4 regions of the Kitasatospora paranensis genome follow, and region 4 is predicted to be linked to each of the others. Evidence: riboswitches for the same ligand, from Rfam matches in the RefSeq annotation. Region 4 holds a riboswitch; each other region holds the start of a gene.

Region 1 (3,198 bases), 730 kb from region 4:
AGCGCGGTCTGGTTGGCGGCCCGGTTGGAGGCGTCCTTGAAGGTCATCCAGCCGTTGCCGGTCTGCGCGAGGGTGCGCATCATCCGGGCGTACAGGGTCTGCGCCGGGATGGTGCGGACGGCCTTGCCGGCCAGCTCGGCCTTGAGGTACGCCTCGTCGAAGTCGGCGCCCCACAGGTCGACCAGCTCGGGCACGTCGGCGGGGGAGAACAGCGACCAGTCCTGGTTCGCGTTGACCCGGCGCATGAACTCGTCCGGGATCCAGTGCGCGAGGTTCAGGTTGTGGGTACGGCGGGCCTCCTCGCCGGTGTTGTCGCGCAGTTCGAGGAACTCCTCGATGTCCGCGTGCCAGGTCTCCAGGTAGACGCAGGCCGCGCCCTTGCGGCGGCCGCCCTGGTTGACCGCGGCGACCGAGGAGTCGAGGGTGCGCAGGAACGGCACGATGCCGTTGGACTTGCCGTTGGTGCCGCGGATGAGCGAACCGCGCGAGCGGATCCGGGAGTAGGACAGGCCGATGCCGCCGGCGTGCTTGGACAGCCGGGCGATCTGCGCGTACCGGTTGTAGATCGAGTCGAGGTTGTCCAGCGGCGAGTCCAGCAGGTAGCAGGAGGACATCTGCGGGTGCTTGGTGCCGGAGTTGAAGAGCGTCGGAGAGGACGTCAGGTACTCCAGACGGCTCATCAGCCGGTACAGCTCGGCGACCTCGGCCACCGACTGCTCGCTGTCGCCGACCGCCAGGCCGGCGGCGACGCGCAGCAGGAAGTGCTGCGGGGTCTCCACGACCTTGCGGGTGATCGGGTGGCGCAGCAGGTAGCGGGACTGGACGGTGCGCAGGCCGAAGTACTCGAACCGGTCGTCGCCCTGAGGGTCGAGCAGCGAGTCGAACAGGGCCGCGTGCCGGGCCACGAGGGCGGCGGTGGCATCGCCGATCAGGCCTTCGGCGTGGCCGACGGCGATCGAGGCGGCGAAGGAGACCGCCCCCTGCGAGACGGCCTCGTCCTGGATCTCCAGGGCGAGCAGCCGGGCCGCGAGCTTCGAGTACTGGGGGTCCTCGGCGATCATCGACGCGGCGGCCTCCACGGCCAGCCCGCGCAGCTCGGCGAAGTCCGAGCCGGCGTGGCGTCCGCGCAGCGCGGCGGCGGCGACGTGACCGGGGTCCACCTGGGGGAGGTCGGTGCTGCGGTCGGTGAGCAGCCGGAGCAACGCCGCACCGGGGTCGTTCCGGGCGGAGTCGGCGAGACCCTGGGAGGGCAGGGTGACTGAGGCAGCGACGGTCAAGGCGCACTCTCTCCTGTGGCGGCAGCGGTCGGGGCACCTCCCGGCTGGGGAGGCCGCCCGGGCCGGCGCGGCAGGGGAGGACGGCACGCCCGATCGTGATCGGGGCGCGCACCGCCCACCCGGCCCACCCGCGAGGCCCGGACGTACAGCTGTGCTTCATGGCCTCTGCGGGGAAGCCCTGTGGCACACGGTCGGCAGGTCCTCGGACTGTGCGGGCCCCGGCGTAGGGGAGCCTGCTCACCGTTGCGGGGCAGTCCCGGACTTCCACCGGATTCCCCTGCGTCGACAGCGAGAGTGAGCATACATGTTGTGGTGTCTCGTTGATGTACCCCCATATCTTGTGCACGGAGCGTGTCGCGTCCGTGTCGCGTCCGTGGCGCGGGCTGCCCGGAGGACCACGTTCCGCGCATCCGTCCCGCCCCCGACCTGCCCGTCCTGCTCACGGAATGGTCACCACCCGGGACCCTCGTGGGCGCCATGGCCTACGATCTCAGCTCATGAGCGACGGAACGGGAGCACCGCCCGGCTGGAATGGTCAGCCCGCATCCCAGGGGGGCCGTCCGGTACCCCCGAGGGTCAGGCGACGCAGGGTGGTCAGCCCTTCCCGCCGCAGGCCGGATTCGGCCCGCCGACGTTCCCTTCGCAGGCGACCCCGCCCCCGTGGCAGACGCAGCCGTCCGCCGGTTCCGCGATGCCGGACTGGGAGGCGCTCGCCGAGCGGCACGAGGCCAGGTCCCGCAAGCGCAAGCTGATGTGGACCGGCGGCATCGTGCTCGCGGCGGTCGTGCTCGGCGGTGCCGTCGGCACGGTCGTGGTCGGCGGCATGCACCACGGCCCGACCCCCGGCCCGACGGCCAGCGGCAGCAGTGCGGCCTCCCCCGCCCGTCCGGGTCCGGCGCCTCCGCGGCGGCCAACTCGCCCACCGTGGCCGGGCAGCCGGAGCTGCTCGCCGACCGCTCCGGGCAGTCGAACATAGCCATGGGGCCGGACGCGCAGCTGAGCGAGGTCCAGGGCGGCTGGGCGCTGCGGCTGCGCAGCAACGGCAACTCCTTCGCGCAGTCCGCCAACCAGGTCGTGGACGTCACCAAGAGCTTCTCCATCTCCGCCTGGGTCTACAACGAGGCTCCCGGCGGCTCCCGTTCGGCGATCAGTGAGGGCGACGGGGTCTCGTACTCCTTCGACCTGGCGCGGGACGACGCGAACGGCAAGCAGGCCTGGGTGTTCCGGGTCCAGACCAAGGACGGCGGCGCGGACGGCACGGTCGTCACCGCCACCGCCCCCACCACCCTGGCGACGGTCGGTCAGTGGGCGCTGCTCACCGGCGTGTACGACGCCGACCAGAAGGCCGTCACGCTCTACGTCAACGGGGCGTCGGCCGCCACCGAGAAGGTCGGCGGCGGCATCTGGGCCGGTCCGGGCCCGCTGCAGCTCGGCCGCAGCCGGCACCACGGCATCTGGGGCGGCAGCTGGGCCGGCGTCATCGGCCGCATCCTGGTCTGGGACAAGGCGCTGAATCCCACGCAGGTCGCCAGCCTCAAGGGCGGCGGCACCGGTCTGAGTGCCAAGCCCAGCGGCTCCTGGCTGGTCGGCGGCTGACGGTCCGTCCACTCCGCCGCCGGCCCCGCGAAGCCGGCGGTGTGGCCCCGCACACATCTGGCGTTGTGTCACAGCCATGCCCAGTATGAAAAGATGACGCCCGTTGGAACGGGGAAGCGACCGTCGGCTATCGTCGGGTCGCATCGGGTTGCGGTGTCGGCCGAACATGGTCGGCCGCGGCCCCGGGGGATCGGGTGTTCGACGCGTGAGGGGTCGACGGGCCATGGCCTGTGACCAACCCGGGCCGTCCGTACCGCACTGAACGTGCCGTCCCGATGCCCGCCCCCGGTCCTGCCGTTCGCCGCACGGGGGTGTGCGGCCACAC
Region 2 (3,198 bases), 1.0 Mb from region 4:
ACCTCGACGCCCAGCGCTGCTCGACCCGGGCGATCCGCCAGTAGCCGATCGCCGCCGCCCAGACGACCACGAAGAGGCCGACAATCACGAACCCGACGTTGTCCAGGCTCAATCCGGCCACCCAACCGCTCACCGGATCGGTCAGACCCAGCTTGTCGTGGAACACCGCCACCAGTTCGATGGTGCCGATGACAAAGGCCACCGCGATCGACAGCCCGGTGATGGTCAGGTTGTAGAAGACCTTCCGCACCGGGTTGGAGAACGCCCACTGGTAGGCGAAGTTCATGAACGTGCCGTCCAGCGTGTCGAACAGGCTCATGCCGGCCGCGAACAGCAACGGCAGGCAGACGATGCCGTACCACGGGAGGCCGGCCGCCGCGCCCGAACCCGCCATCACCATCAGGGTGACCTCGGTCGCCGTATCGAACCCCAGCCCCAGCACCATCCCGACCGGGAACATCTGGCCGGGCCTGGAGATCGACCGGGTGGCCCGCCCGAGGATGCGGTTCATCAGGCCGCGCGAGTTGAGCTGAGCCTCCAACTCCGTTTCGTCGAAACGGCCCTGCCGCATCGCACGGAACACCCGCAGGATGCCGGTCAGCGCCACCAGATTGAGCGCGGCGATGAGGTAGAGGAAGGCGCCGGAGGCGGTGGTCCCGATCGCACCGAGCACCTGGTGGATCGTGGAGTCCTCGTCCATCAGCACACCCGCGAGCCTGGCGCCGCCCGCCACCAGGGCCGCCATCAGCACCACCATCGAGGAATGCCCGAGCGCGAACCAGAAGCCCACCGAGACCGGCCGCCGGCCGTCCGCCATCAGTTTGCGGGTGGTGTTGTCGATCACCGCGATGTGGTCGGCGTCAAAGGCATGCCGCATACCGAGCGTGTAGGCGGTGATGCCGAGGCCGGCCCCGAACACCTGGTTCCCCACGGTGTAGTGGTGTGGCGCCACCAGCAGGAACAGCGTTCCGAACGCCACCACATGAAGGGCAAGAATCACCGCCATCAGTCCGGCGGTACGCAGAGTGTCCTCGCGACCCCACCGATAGGCGGCCGCGGGCGCAACGGCGGACACCGGTGCGCCTGCGGCCCCGGCAGGCGGCGGGGTCGAACCAGTCACGGGCAGGGTCATCTGCGGATCACGCTTCAGCACCTCGTGGAATGACGTCGTGAGATGCCGCGGCCGGTCTCCTGGCTGACGGGTTCCCCTCCCGGCCGTCCGGCCCGGAACGAACTCCGTAACCGGCCTTCCCGGACGGCTGCGCGTCCAGTGGCACCGATGGCTACGGATGACCCCGATCACAGTGGCGAGGGCCGCTCCGGATTCGGGACCACGAGGTCCACCACCGGTCTTCCCGAGCACCACGGCCCGCCCACCGTAGGCCTGACGCCATGACAGCTGCAAGCCTGCAGACCTGCGCAGGTGTTGAAGATCACGGCCCGAGCACCTGCGAGAATCGCCCGCATGCACCTCGTCCCCGCCGACCGCGCCGGCCACCGCACCATCGACGGCCATCGGGTCTGCGAAGCGATCGCCGCCATCGGCGACGCCGCGCATGTACGTGTGTGGGCCGAGCGGTTCGCCCTTCTCGCCGACCCCGGGCGGCTCTCGCTGCTGCTCGCGCTCCACGAAACCGGCCCACTCGCGGTGAGCGACCTTGCGGTGGCAACCGGAATACGCGACCCCGCCGTTTCCCAGGCCCTGCGGCTGCTCCGCGCCGCAGGAGTCGTCACCGGCGAGCGGGACGGCCGGGTGGTCCGCTACCGGCTGACCGACCCGGCCATCGCCGAACTCCTCGCGCACGGGGTCCTCGGGCGGCAGGACTGACGGGGTGTCGGGGGATGCTGGCCCCTACTCCCGCCCCTCCCGATCACCACCATTTCATGGCGCGCCAGCCCGCACTGGATGTTGCCCGACGCGGATGTTCCTCGGCCCGTTGAAGTGTCAGCTTCAGCCAAGTTTTCTTGTCATGTCACCTTGAAGTCGCTCCCGTGCACCATGCTGCCGGACGGCGGCCCACCCGGACCGCCGTCCAGGCATCCGCCCGAGGAGACACCGTGACGCTCCGCCGTACGTTCGCTGTGGGACTGCTGGCCACGGCCGCCGCCCTGAACCCGGGTCAGCCCTCCGGTGCAACCGGCACCGGCGACCTGCCCTTCGGCTCCGCCACCACCGTCGGCATCCACAACACCTACGACCCGGCCGCCTTCCCGTTCCTCGCCCAGAGCCTGGACACCGGCACGGGCATGATCGAGCTCGATGTCTGGACCGACACCATCACCACCGAGTGGAAGGTGAGCCACTCCAACCCCCTCGGCAACTCCAACAACTGCACCGCTGCAACAAGCGCCTCCCAGCTGTACAGCGGCGGCACCAACAAGAACCTGGAGAACTGCTTCGACGACATCCGGGTCTGGCTCGGCGCCCACCCCGGCGCTGGCCCGCTCGTCGTCAAGCTCGAACTCAAGGGCGGCTTCGCCGCCAACCGCGGTATGGGCCCCGCCCAGCTCGACAGCCTGATCGCAGCACATCTCGGCAACACCGTCTTCCGCCCTGCCGATCTCCTTGCCAAGCCCGGCGGTGGTTCGTACTCCACCCTCGACGAGGCGGCCAGGGCCGGTAACTGGCCCAGCCGCGCGGCCCTGGCCGGACGGGTACTGATCGATGTCATTCCCGGCACCGTCGAGGAGGGCAACCCCTTCGACACCCTGCACACCGACGTCGAGTACGGCGGCTACCTGCGCAACCTCGCCGCGGCCGGGAAGGTCGGGCAGGCGCAGGTCTTCCCGGCGGTGCACGGAGCCGCCTCCGGAGACCCGCGCACCGGCTACACCGACGCCGGGATCCGGCCCTGGTTCGTGGTCTTCGACGGCGACGCCTCGGCCTACGTCGGCGGCATAGACACCTCCTGGTACGACAGCCGCCACTATCTGCTGGTGATGACGGACGCCCAGAACGTCGCCCCCGCGATCAGCGCCACCGATCCCACCGCCAACGAGGCACGGGCCCGCGCCACCCAGCTTGCGGCGGCGCACGCCAGCATCGTCTCCAGCGACTGGCGCCACCTGCCCGAGGTGCAGGCCCTGGTACTGCCCCGCGGCTGACCCGCATTCTCCGGTGCCCAGCCGGCCGGCGAGCGGCCCCGGTGACCGGTCACCAGGAATTTTTGGCCGGTCACCGGCCTGGGGAAAATGCGC
Region 3 (3,198 bases), 2.0 Mb from region 4:
ACGTACGACCAATCGCCAAGTCCCGAGTTCGAGGCGGACGCAATCGAGCAGGCCGTGGCGGTGCTGGCCGAACTTGCCGCCGGCGGAAGGGCTCTGGAGTTCGGGATCGGCACCGGGCGGATCGCGCTGCCGCTCGCCGGGCGGGGTGTTCCCGTCCACGGCATCGACCTCTCGCGGGCCATGGTGGCCCGGATGCGCGCCAAGCGCGGCGGCAACGACATCGGCGTCTCGATCGGCGACTTCGCCACGACGGCCGTGGACACGACGGCGGACGGCCCGTTCTCGCTCGCCTACCTCGTCTTCAACACCATCATGAACCTCACCGAACAGGACGCACAGGTAGCGTGCTTCCGCAACGCCGCCAGGCACCTCGCACCCGGGGGCTGCTTCGTCATCGAGGTCATGGTGCCGGAGCTGCGCAGGCTCCCGCCCGGCCAGAACACCATCCAGTTCCGTTCCGGTCCGACCGACTGGGCCTGCACGGTCTACGACACCGTCACCCAGGACGCGACCTGTCACTACATCACCGTCTCGGCGGACGGCCGCGGCGAGGCCCGCTCGATCCCCTTCCGCTACATCTGGCCCGCCGAGCTGGACCTGATGGCCCGGCTCGCCGGCCTGCGCCTGCGCGACCGCTGGGACAACTGGACGCGCGAACCCTTCACCGAGCACAGCACCCGACACGTCTCGGTCTGGGAGAAGCCGATCGGCTGACAGCGCCCGCGGGGGACGCGACGGCCGAGGACGACGCAGGCCGGGCCCGGTGCACAGTGTGCACCGGGCCCGGCCTGTTGTGGTAGCGGGGACAGGATTTGAACCTGCGACCTCTGGGTTATGAGCCCAGCGAGCTACCGAGCTGCTCCACCCCGCGTCGGTGATCCCGACCCTACGGCACTCGCCTCCGGATGGGAAATCGATTCCGGTCGCCGCCCCCGCGGCAGACCGTTGTCCGGGTGGCCCGCGCTCGGACCGCCGGGCACGTGCCCGGCGCTCCCGCAGGCGGTCGGCGGGATCGGCGGGACGGAGCTCCGGCACCCGGTGGGGCTGACCCGCCGCGTCGACGGCGACGAAGACCAGGTGGGCCGTCGCGGCCCGGGTGACCGGGCCCGTGCGGTTCCAGCGCTCCGCGGTCACCACGACACCCACGTCCATGGAAGTCCGGCCCGCACGGTCGACCCGGGCCCTGACGGTGAGCAGGTCACCGGCCCGGACCGGCGCCAGGAACGTCATCTCCTCGACGGAGACGGTGACGGCGGTCATCCCCGCGTGGCGACCGGCTGCCGCGGCGGCTGCGTCGTCGATCAGCTTCATCACCACGCCGCCATGGACGGTGCCGTAGAGGTTGGTGTCGTGGTCGCTCATGATGTGGGCGAGCGTGACGGCCCAGTCGGCCGGGGTGCGCGAGGCGCCGACGGGCGCAGGAGCGGTCACCGGTGACCGCCCGCGGCGGCGGTCGCCCCACGGAGGCGCGTCCCGTCCACTCGTCGGAGGGCGGCGGAGCGGACGGCGGGAGGGCGGCACGGAACGGACCGACGGCGGGTCGGCGGCCCGTGGCAACGGCCCGGGCGGGGACGACCGGCAGGCAGATGGTGTGCGTCACGGAACTCTCCTTCGCGAGTTCGCGCGGACCACGCCGGCGGGATGCGCGAAGGGACGGGCCGTTGCGGAGAGTGCCGCGCCCTGCCCGTTCCGCCGCCGACCCGCCCACGAGGTCCCGGTGAGGCCGTACGCCGCTGCGGCGCACGGGCAGCGGCAGGTCTTCGGGTTCGCGGGCGCACCGGGCCTGTCGGCCGTCCGGCTCCTACCGGCCGTCGCTTCCCGGACACCGAGGTGTCCAGTGCTGGATGACGGCTTTCGTTCCCACTCACCACTGCGGGGCAGTTCCGGACTCGCACCGGATTCCCTCTGACGACGCATCCCGCCTGGCGGACGGGGCGAACCAGCTGCGCCGCCCACTCCAGTGCTCCGACCGGACGGGACCGGGCTCGGAGGCGGTGCGGCTGACGGTGGGTCACGGCTTCGAGCGGCTCGGACTGCACGGGATCCCGCTCACGTCTTCGGCCGCGATCTGCGCGGCCGCCGTGCTCACGAGAAGGTCGGCTTCGTGCCGGAGGCTACCCGGCGCGAGGGCTGCGGAAGAGATCAGTCGCCGGGATGGGCCATCGCGTCGATCGCGACCGTGGCGGCCAGCACGGTGGCGTGATCGGCGTCGGGGCCGATGTTCAGGCCGTAGGTGTCCCGCACCCTGAACCACCGCTTGGACACTTCGGCGATCTTGTAGCCGTCGCGCTCGATGGTGTACTCGTGGTCGACGACGTTCCCGTGGACGGTGAGGTCCTCACCATGTTCCTGCTTGATCCGCCAGCGGTCGCGGAGCGGACCGACGACGGCCTTCTTGACCAGCGCGATCCGGTGGCCGTCCGCGTCCTCGATCTCCATCGAGTCCTTGATCCGCAGCGGACGGCTCTGCACCTTGGCGACCCGGTGGCCGTCCCGGTCCTCGATCGACCAGGTCCGACGGGCGCGCAGAGCTTTGCCGTTCACCTTGAACAGGTGCTCACCGGCGTCGTCGTCGATCCAGTAGTCGTCACCGATGGAGACCATCTTCTGCTGCATCCGGTAGTGGGTGACGCCCTCACCGTGGTCGAAGGCGTCATTGGCGTGCCGGCGGTCCCTGCGCTCCTGGAACATCACCCGGCCCCCTTCCGGTGGCCCGGTGTCGGACGGCCCCGCCGAGGGCCCGCCCGACACGGTGGATCGTTCGCACTTCCGTGTCATCGTAGTCCGGCCCCGGCCGGCCCGCCGGTCACCGCCCGGCCCCTCGGCCTGCCTCCCGGCGGCGGACACCTGTCGGACCGCTGTCGGACCGGTGTCGGACCGGTGTCGGACCTGCGCCGGGCGTCCGGGTCGCTGGTCCGGTCTGCCCGGGCCGTCCGGGCATGACCGGGGCTCAGGCCTGCGGGAAGATCCGCAGCCCGCCCTGCGTGACCATCTGGTAGGCCGCCGCGTAGGTGTCGGCGACGGCGACCGGCTGCCAGACCCGGCCGTCCCACTCCACGACCAGCCGCGGCCCGTCCGCGAAGCGCGCATACCCGTCGTCCGACCCTTCGCCGAGCAGGACGGCGTCGCGGGTGCCGGCCGGTCGGCGCACCTCCGCGCGGTCGGTGTACCGGTCGAACGCCGGCTCGTCGGATCCGA
Region 4 (3,198 bases):
CTCGTCCGCTCGGCCGAACTGCCCGCCGCCGGCTACCTCCGGCTGGTGGCCGACCACCTGCCGGCCGAGAGCTCGGACGCCATCGTCGAGGCGGTGCTGCGCTTCGCCACCGACCACGTGGTGGGGCGCTACCTGGCCCCGGCCGACCGGCCGGCCGCGCTCGGCCTGCTGGGCGACACCGTCCGGGCGTTGCTGGCCCGCCCCGACGCCGGGGAGAGCCTGCGGATCGCCGCGCTGCGCGGCGCGGTGGCGACCGCCACGGGCCCGGCGCGGATCGCCGAACTCGCGGGCTGGCTGGACGGCCGCGACCTGCCGGACGGCCTCCCGTTCGACCACGACCTGCGCTGGGCCGGGCTGGCCGTGCTCGCCGCCGCGGGCGCGGTGGGCGAGGAGCGGATCGCCGCCGAACTCGCCGCCGACCCCAGCGACACCGGCGAGCAGGGCGCCGCCCGGGCCCGGCGGCGCTGCCCGCGCGGGCGGCCAAGGAGCAGGCCTGGCAGCGGATGTTCACCCCCGACGCGCTCTCCAACCAGCTGCTGACGGCGACCGCGGACGGGTTCTGGCGCTCGGGTTCGCCCGAGCTCCAGGCGGACTACCGGCAGCGGTACTTCGCGCAGATCCCGACGGCGGGGGAGCGCGGTGGCGCGGTCGCCAAGGCGCTCGGTGCCGGGCTGTTCCCGTCCGGCGCGGCCGAGCCGGACACCGTCCGGGCGGCCGAGGCCTGCCTGGCCCGCACCGATCTGGCCCCGGCGCTGCGGCGCTGCCTCGCCGACGAACTCGACGACCTGCGCCGGGCGGTGGCGCACCGGGCCTGACACCGGCCGGTCCGACGCCGATGGGCCGCCCGGTCGGTTCGACCGGGCGGCCCATCGGCGGGACGGCGTGTCCTCAGTGCGCGGCTGCGGCCTCCGCGGCCGGCTCGGCCACGGCTGGCCGGGCGGGCGCCGGGTTCAGCAGACGCTCGGCCAGATGCCCGAAGAGCAGCCCGAAGGAGGCCCAGAAGGTCAGCTGGATGGAGAGCGCGGCGACCCGGAACTGCCAGAGCAGCGTCGCCGGGAAGTCCTCCGGCACCTCGTTGATCGCGGGCAGGAAGGCGTAGGCCAGGCCGACCGCGACCGCGAAGGCGGCTACCGCCGCGACGGTGGCCCACCAGGTGCCGAGCCTCGGGGCGAGCCGTTTGCCGAGGATCACCGCGGCGACGGACAGCAGCACGCTGAGCGCCATCATCAGGAAGTACAGCGTGGTGCGCTTGCCGATGGTCTCGGGATCGCCGACGGACGGCGGGTTGGCCGGGTACTTGAGGAACGGCACCAGGTAGACGGCGACCAGGGCGGTGCCGGCGAGCAGGGCGGCGGTCGCCCGCGGGGTGAAGCGACCGACCCGGCCGAGCGCGAAACAGAACGCCAGGCCGGCGATGCCGCCGAGCGCCACGCCGTACACCAGCACACCGGTGGCGAGGCCCGCGGTGGACTGCAGGGAACGGCTGACCAGTTCCATCCCGTGCTCGGTGGTGTGGGCGTCCTCGTAGGCGATGGCCGCGTCGACCCGCGGTTCGCCGAGCAGGTAGGCGACGACCAGGGCGATCAGGCCGGCGGCGAGGCCGGCGAGCATGCCGCGGACGAGCAGGGATCTGACGGAGACGGAGTTCACGGTGTCCGCCGGATCAGTGGCAGGGGAAGCCGAGCAGGTGCCGGCCGTCGTGCACCCACTCGTGCACGTTCTCGCCGGAGATCAGGGAGGTGGCGCCCTGCTCGGCGCCGACGAAGTAGATCAGGGCGAGCATCAGGATGCCGAAGAAGACGGCCCACGGCAGGACGGCCTTCACGGGAAGGGGGCCACCGACGGCGTGCTGGTCGGGGAGAGGGCAGGGGCGACGGACTGAGCCATGGCAGGACCTCCTCGGGAACTCGCGTCCCGCTAGATGGTGCAGGGACGACGGCCCGGGTCTGACTTTCCGGCAGGCGCCCCGCTGGGGCGGTGACTGCCGGACTTACAGTGGCGCGACCGTGCCGGATTCTCACCGGGCTTCCGTCATGCCGTCGTCATGTCGACCTGAAGGTACCGTCACTCGGGTCGCCCGCCAAGGGCGTGCGCAGGGAGCACAGCGCCGCGCCGGCCGGCGGCGTGCGCCGGGGGCCGGGCGGATCCGGCTGTGCGGCAGGGGAGTTGGCGAGGGAGGAGCAGCCGGTGACGGTGCGCGTGACATTGGTCTCAGCGGTGCTCGGCGCGGCCGCGCGGCAGCCCCGGTTCGAGGACGACCGGCCGCTCGGCGAGCCGGACCTGCGCCCGGCGCGGGAGGCGGCCGGGCGCGTCGACCCGGGTGGGCTGGTGGTCGCCGCGCCGTCCCCGCGCTGCACGCAGACCGCCGAGGCGCTCGGTCTGGCGGCGGATCCGGTGCCCGCGCTGGCCGGTGCCGCGACCGGCCGCTGGCGCGGACGCACCCTGGAGGAGGTGGCCGCGGCCGAGGGCGGGGAGCTGGCCCGGTGGCTCTCCGACCCGGCGGCGGCCCCGCACGGCGGCGAGTCGGTGCTCGACCTGTGCGCCCGGGTCGGCGGCTGGCTGGACGCGCTGCCCGCGGACGGCCCGCGGGTGACCGCGGTGGTCGAGCCGGACGTCGTCCGGGCAGCCGTGCTGCACGCGCTCGGGGTGCCCGGCGCGGCCTTCTGGCGGCTGGACGTGGAGCCGCTCTCGGTCACCCGGCTGAGCGGACGGCTCGGCCGCTGGAACGTCAGGCTGGGCCGTCCGTCCGCACAGTGACGACAGGTCAGCCGAAGATACCGCGGACGGCGACCGCCTGCGGGCCGTCCAGGACGAAGGCCGCCGCCGACCAGGTCTCGGGCGCCCCCGCCCGGTCGCCGGCGGGCCTGCTGCCGAGCACCTCGAAGGCGTACCGGCCGGGGGCGATGTCCATTCCGACAGGGAGCGTCCAGCGGTAGACCAGGATGCCGTGCTCCACGGCCACGGTGGTCACCACGCCCGGCAGGCTGCACCACGGGACGGTCCCGGGCAGCGCCTCCGGCCGCTCCAGGCGCAGCTCGACCTGGAGCGCGGTCAGCTGCCGGCGGACGGTCAGCACCACCGTGTGCCTGGTCCCGGACGGCCCGAACCGTTCGACCCGGGCCTGCCCGGAGAGCGCGTCGCCGGACGGCTTGGGCGGCCGGCCGGGCTGCGGGGTGCCGGTGCCCTTGGCCGGGCCGG

What was found. A riboswitch is a leader RNA that binds a small molecule or an ion and turns the genes downstream of it on or off. The one in region 4 is predicted to bind cobalamin.
Region 1: it holds a riboswitch for cobalamin, as region 4 does, so the genes downstream of both, ABEB13_RS25385 (ribonucleoside-diphosphate reductase subunit alpha) here and ABEB13_RS28545 (CbtB domain-containing protein) in region 4, are expected to answer to the same signal.
Region 2: it holds a riboswitch for cobalamin, as region 4 does, so the genes downstream of both, nicT (Nickel transporter NicT) here and ABEB13_RS28545 (CbtB domain-containing protein) in region 4, are expected to answer to the same signal.
Region 3: it holds a riboswitch for cobalamin, as region 4 does, so the genes downstream of both, ABEB13_RS40995 (hotdog domain-containing protein) here and ABEB13_RS28545 (CbtB domain-containing protein) in region 4, are expected to answer to the same signal.

Annotation. Positions count from the first base shown of each region.
Region 1 is NZ_BAABKV010000001.1:5,273,123-5,276,320, forward strand. Features, by position in the region: gene ABEB13_RS25385 (ribonucleoside-diphosphate reductase subunit alpha) at 1-1,253, opposite strand, end outside; cobalamin riboswitch at 1,454-1,585, opposite strand; gene ABEB13_RS25390 (hypothetical protein) at 1,969-2,253, shown strand; gene ABEB13_RS25395 (LamG domain-containing protein) at 2,202-2,873, shown strand.
Region 2 is NZ_BAABKV010000001.1:6,999,282-7,002,479, reverse strand. Features, by position in the region: gene nicT (Nickel transporter NicT) at 1-1,132, opposite strand, end outside; cobalamin riboswitch at 1,165-1,382, opposite strand; gene ABEB13_RS33280 (ArsR/SmtB family transcription factor) at 1,466-1,828, shown strand; gene ABEB13_RS33275 (phosphatidylinositol-specific phospholipase C domain-containing protein) at 2,059-3,105, shown strand.
Region 3 is NZ_BAABKV010000001.1:7,969,878-7,973,075, reverse strand. Features, by position in the region: gene ABEB13_RS37855 (class I SAM-dependent DNA methyltransferase) at 1-714, shown strand, start outside; tRNA gene ABEB13_RS37850 (tRNA-Met) at 795-871, opposite strand; partial or broken gene ABEB13_RS40995 (hotdog domain-containing protein) at 1,183-1,311, opposite strand; cobalamin riboswitch at 1,755-1,905, opposite strand; gene ABEB13_RS37840 (LURP-one-related/scramblase family protein) at 2,143-2,691, opposite strand; gene ABEB13_RS37835 (DUF6087 family protein) at 2,951-3,198, opposite strand, start outside.
Region 4 is NZ_BAABKV010000001.1:6,004,144-6,007,341, forward strand. Features, by position in the region: partial or broken gene pepN (aminopeptidase N) at 1-815, shown strand, start outside; gene ABEB13_RS28540 (CbtA family protein) at 889-1,650, opposite strand; partial or broken gene ABEB13_RS28545 (CbtB domain-containing protein) at 1,664-1,887, opposite strand; cobalamin riboswitch at 1,921-2,081, opposite strand; gene ABEB13_RS28550 (histidine phosphatase family protein) at 2,200-2,757, shown strand; gene ABEB13_RS28555 (hypothetical protein) at 2,765-3,198, opposite strand, start outside.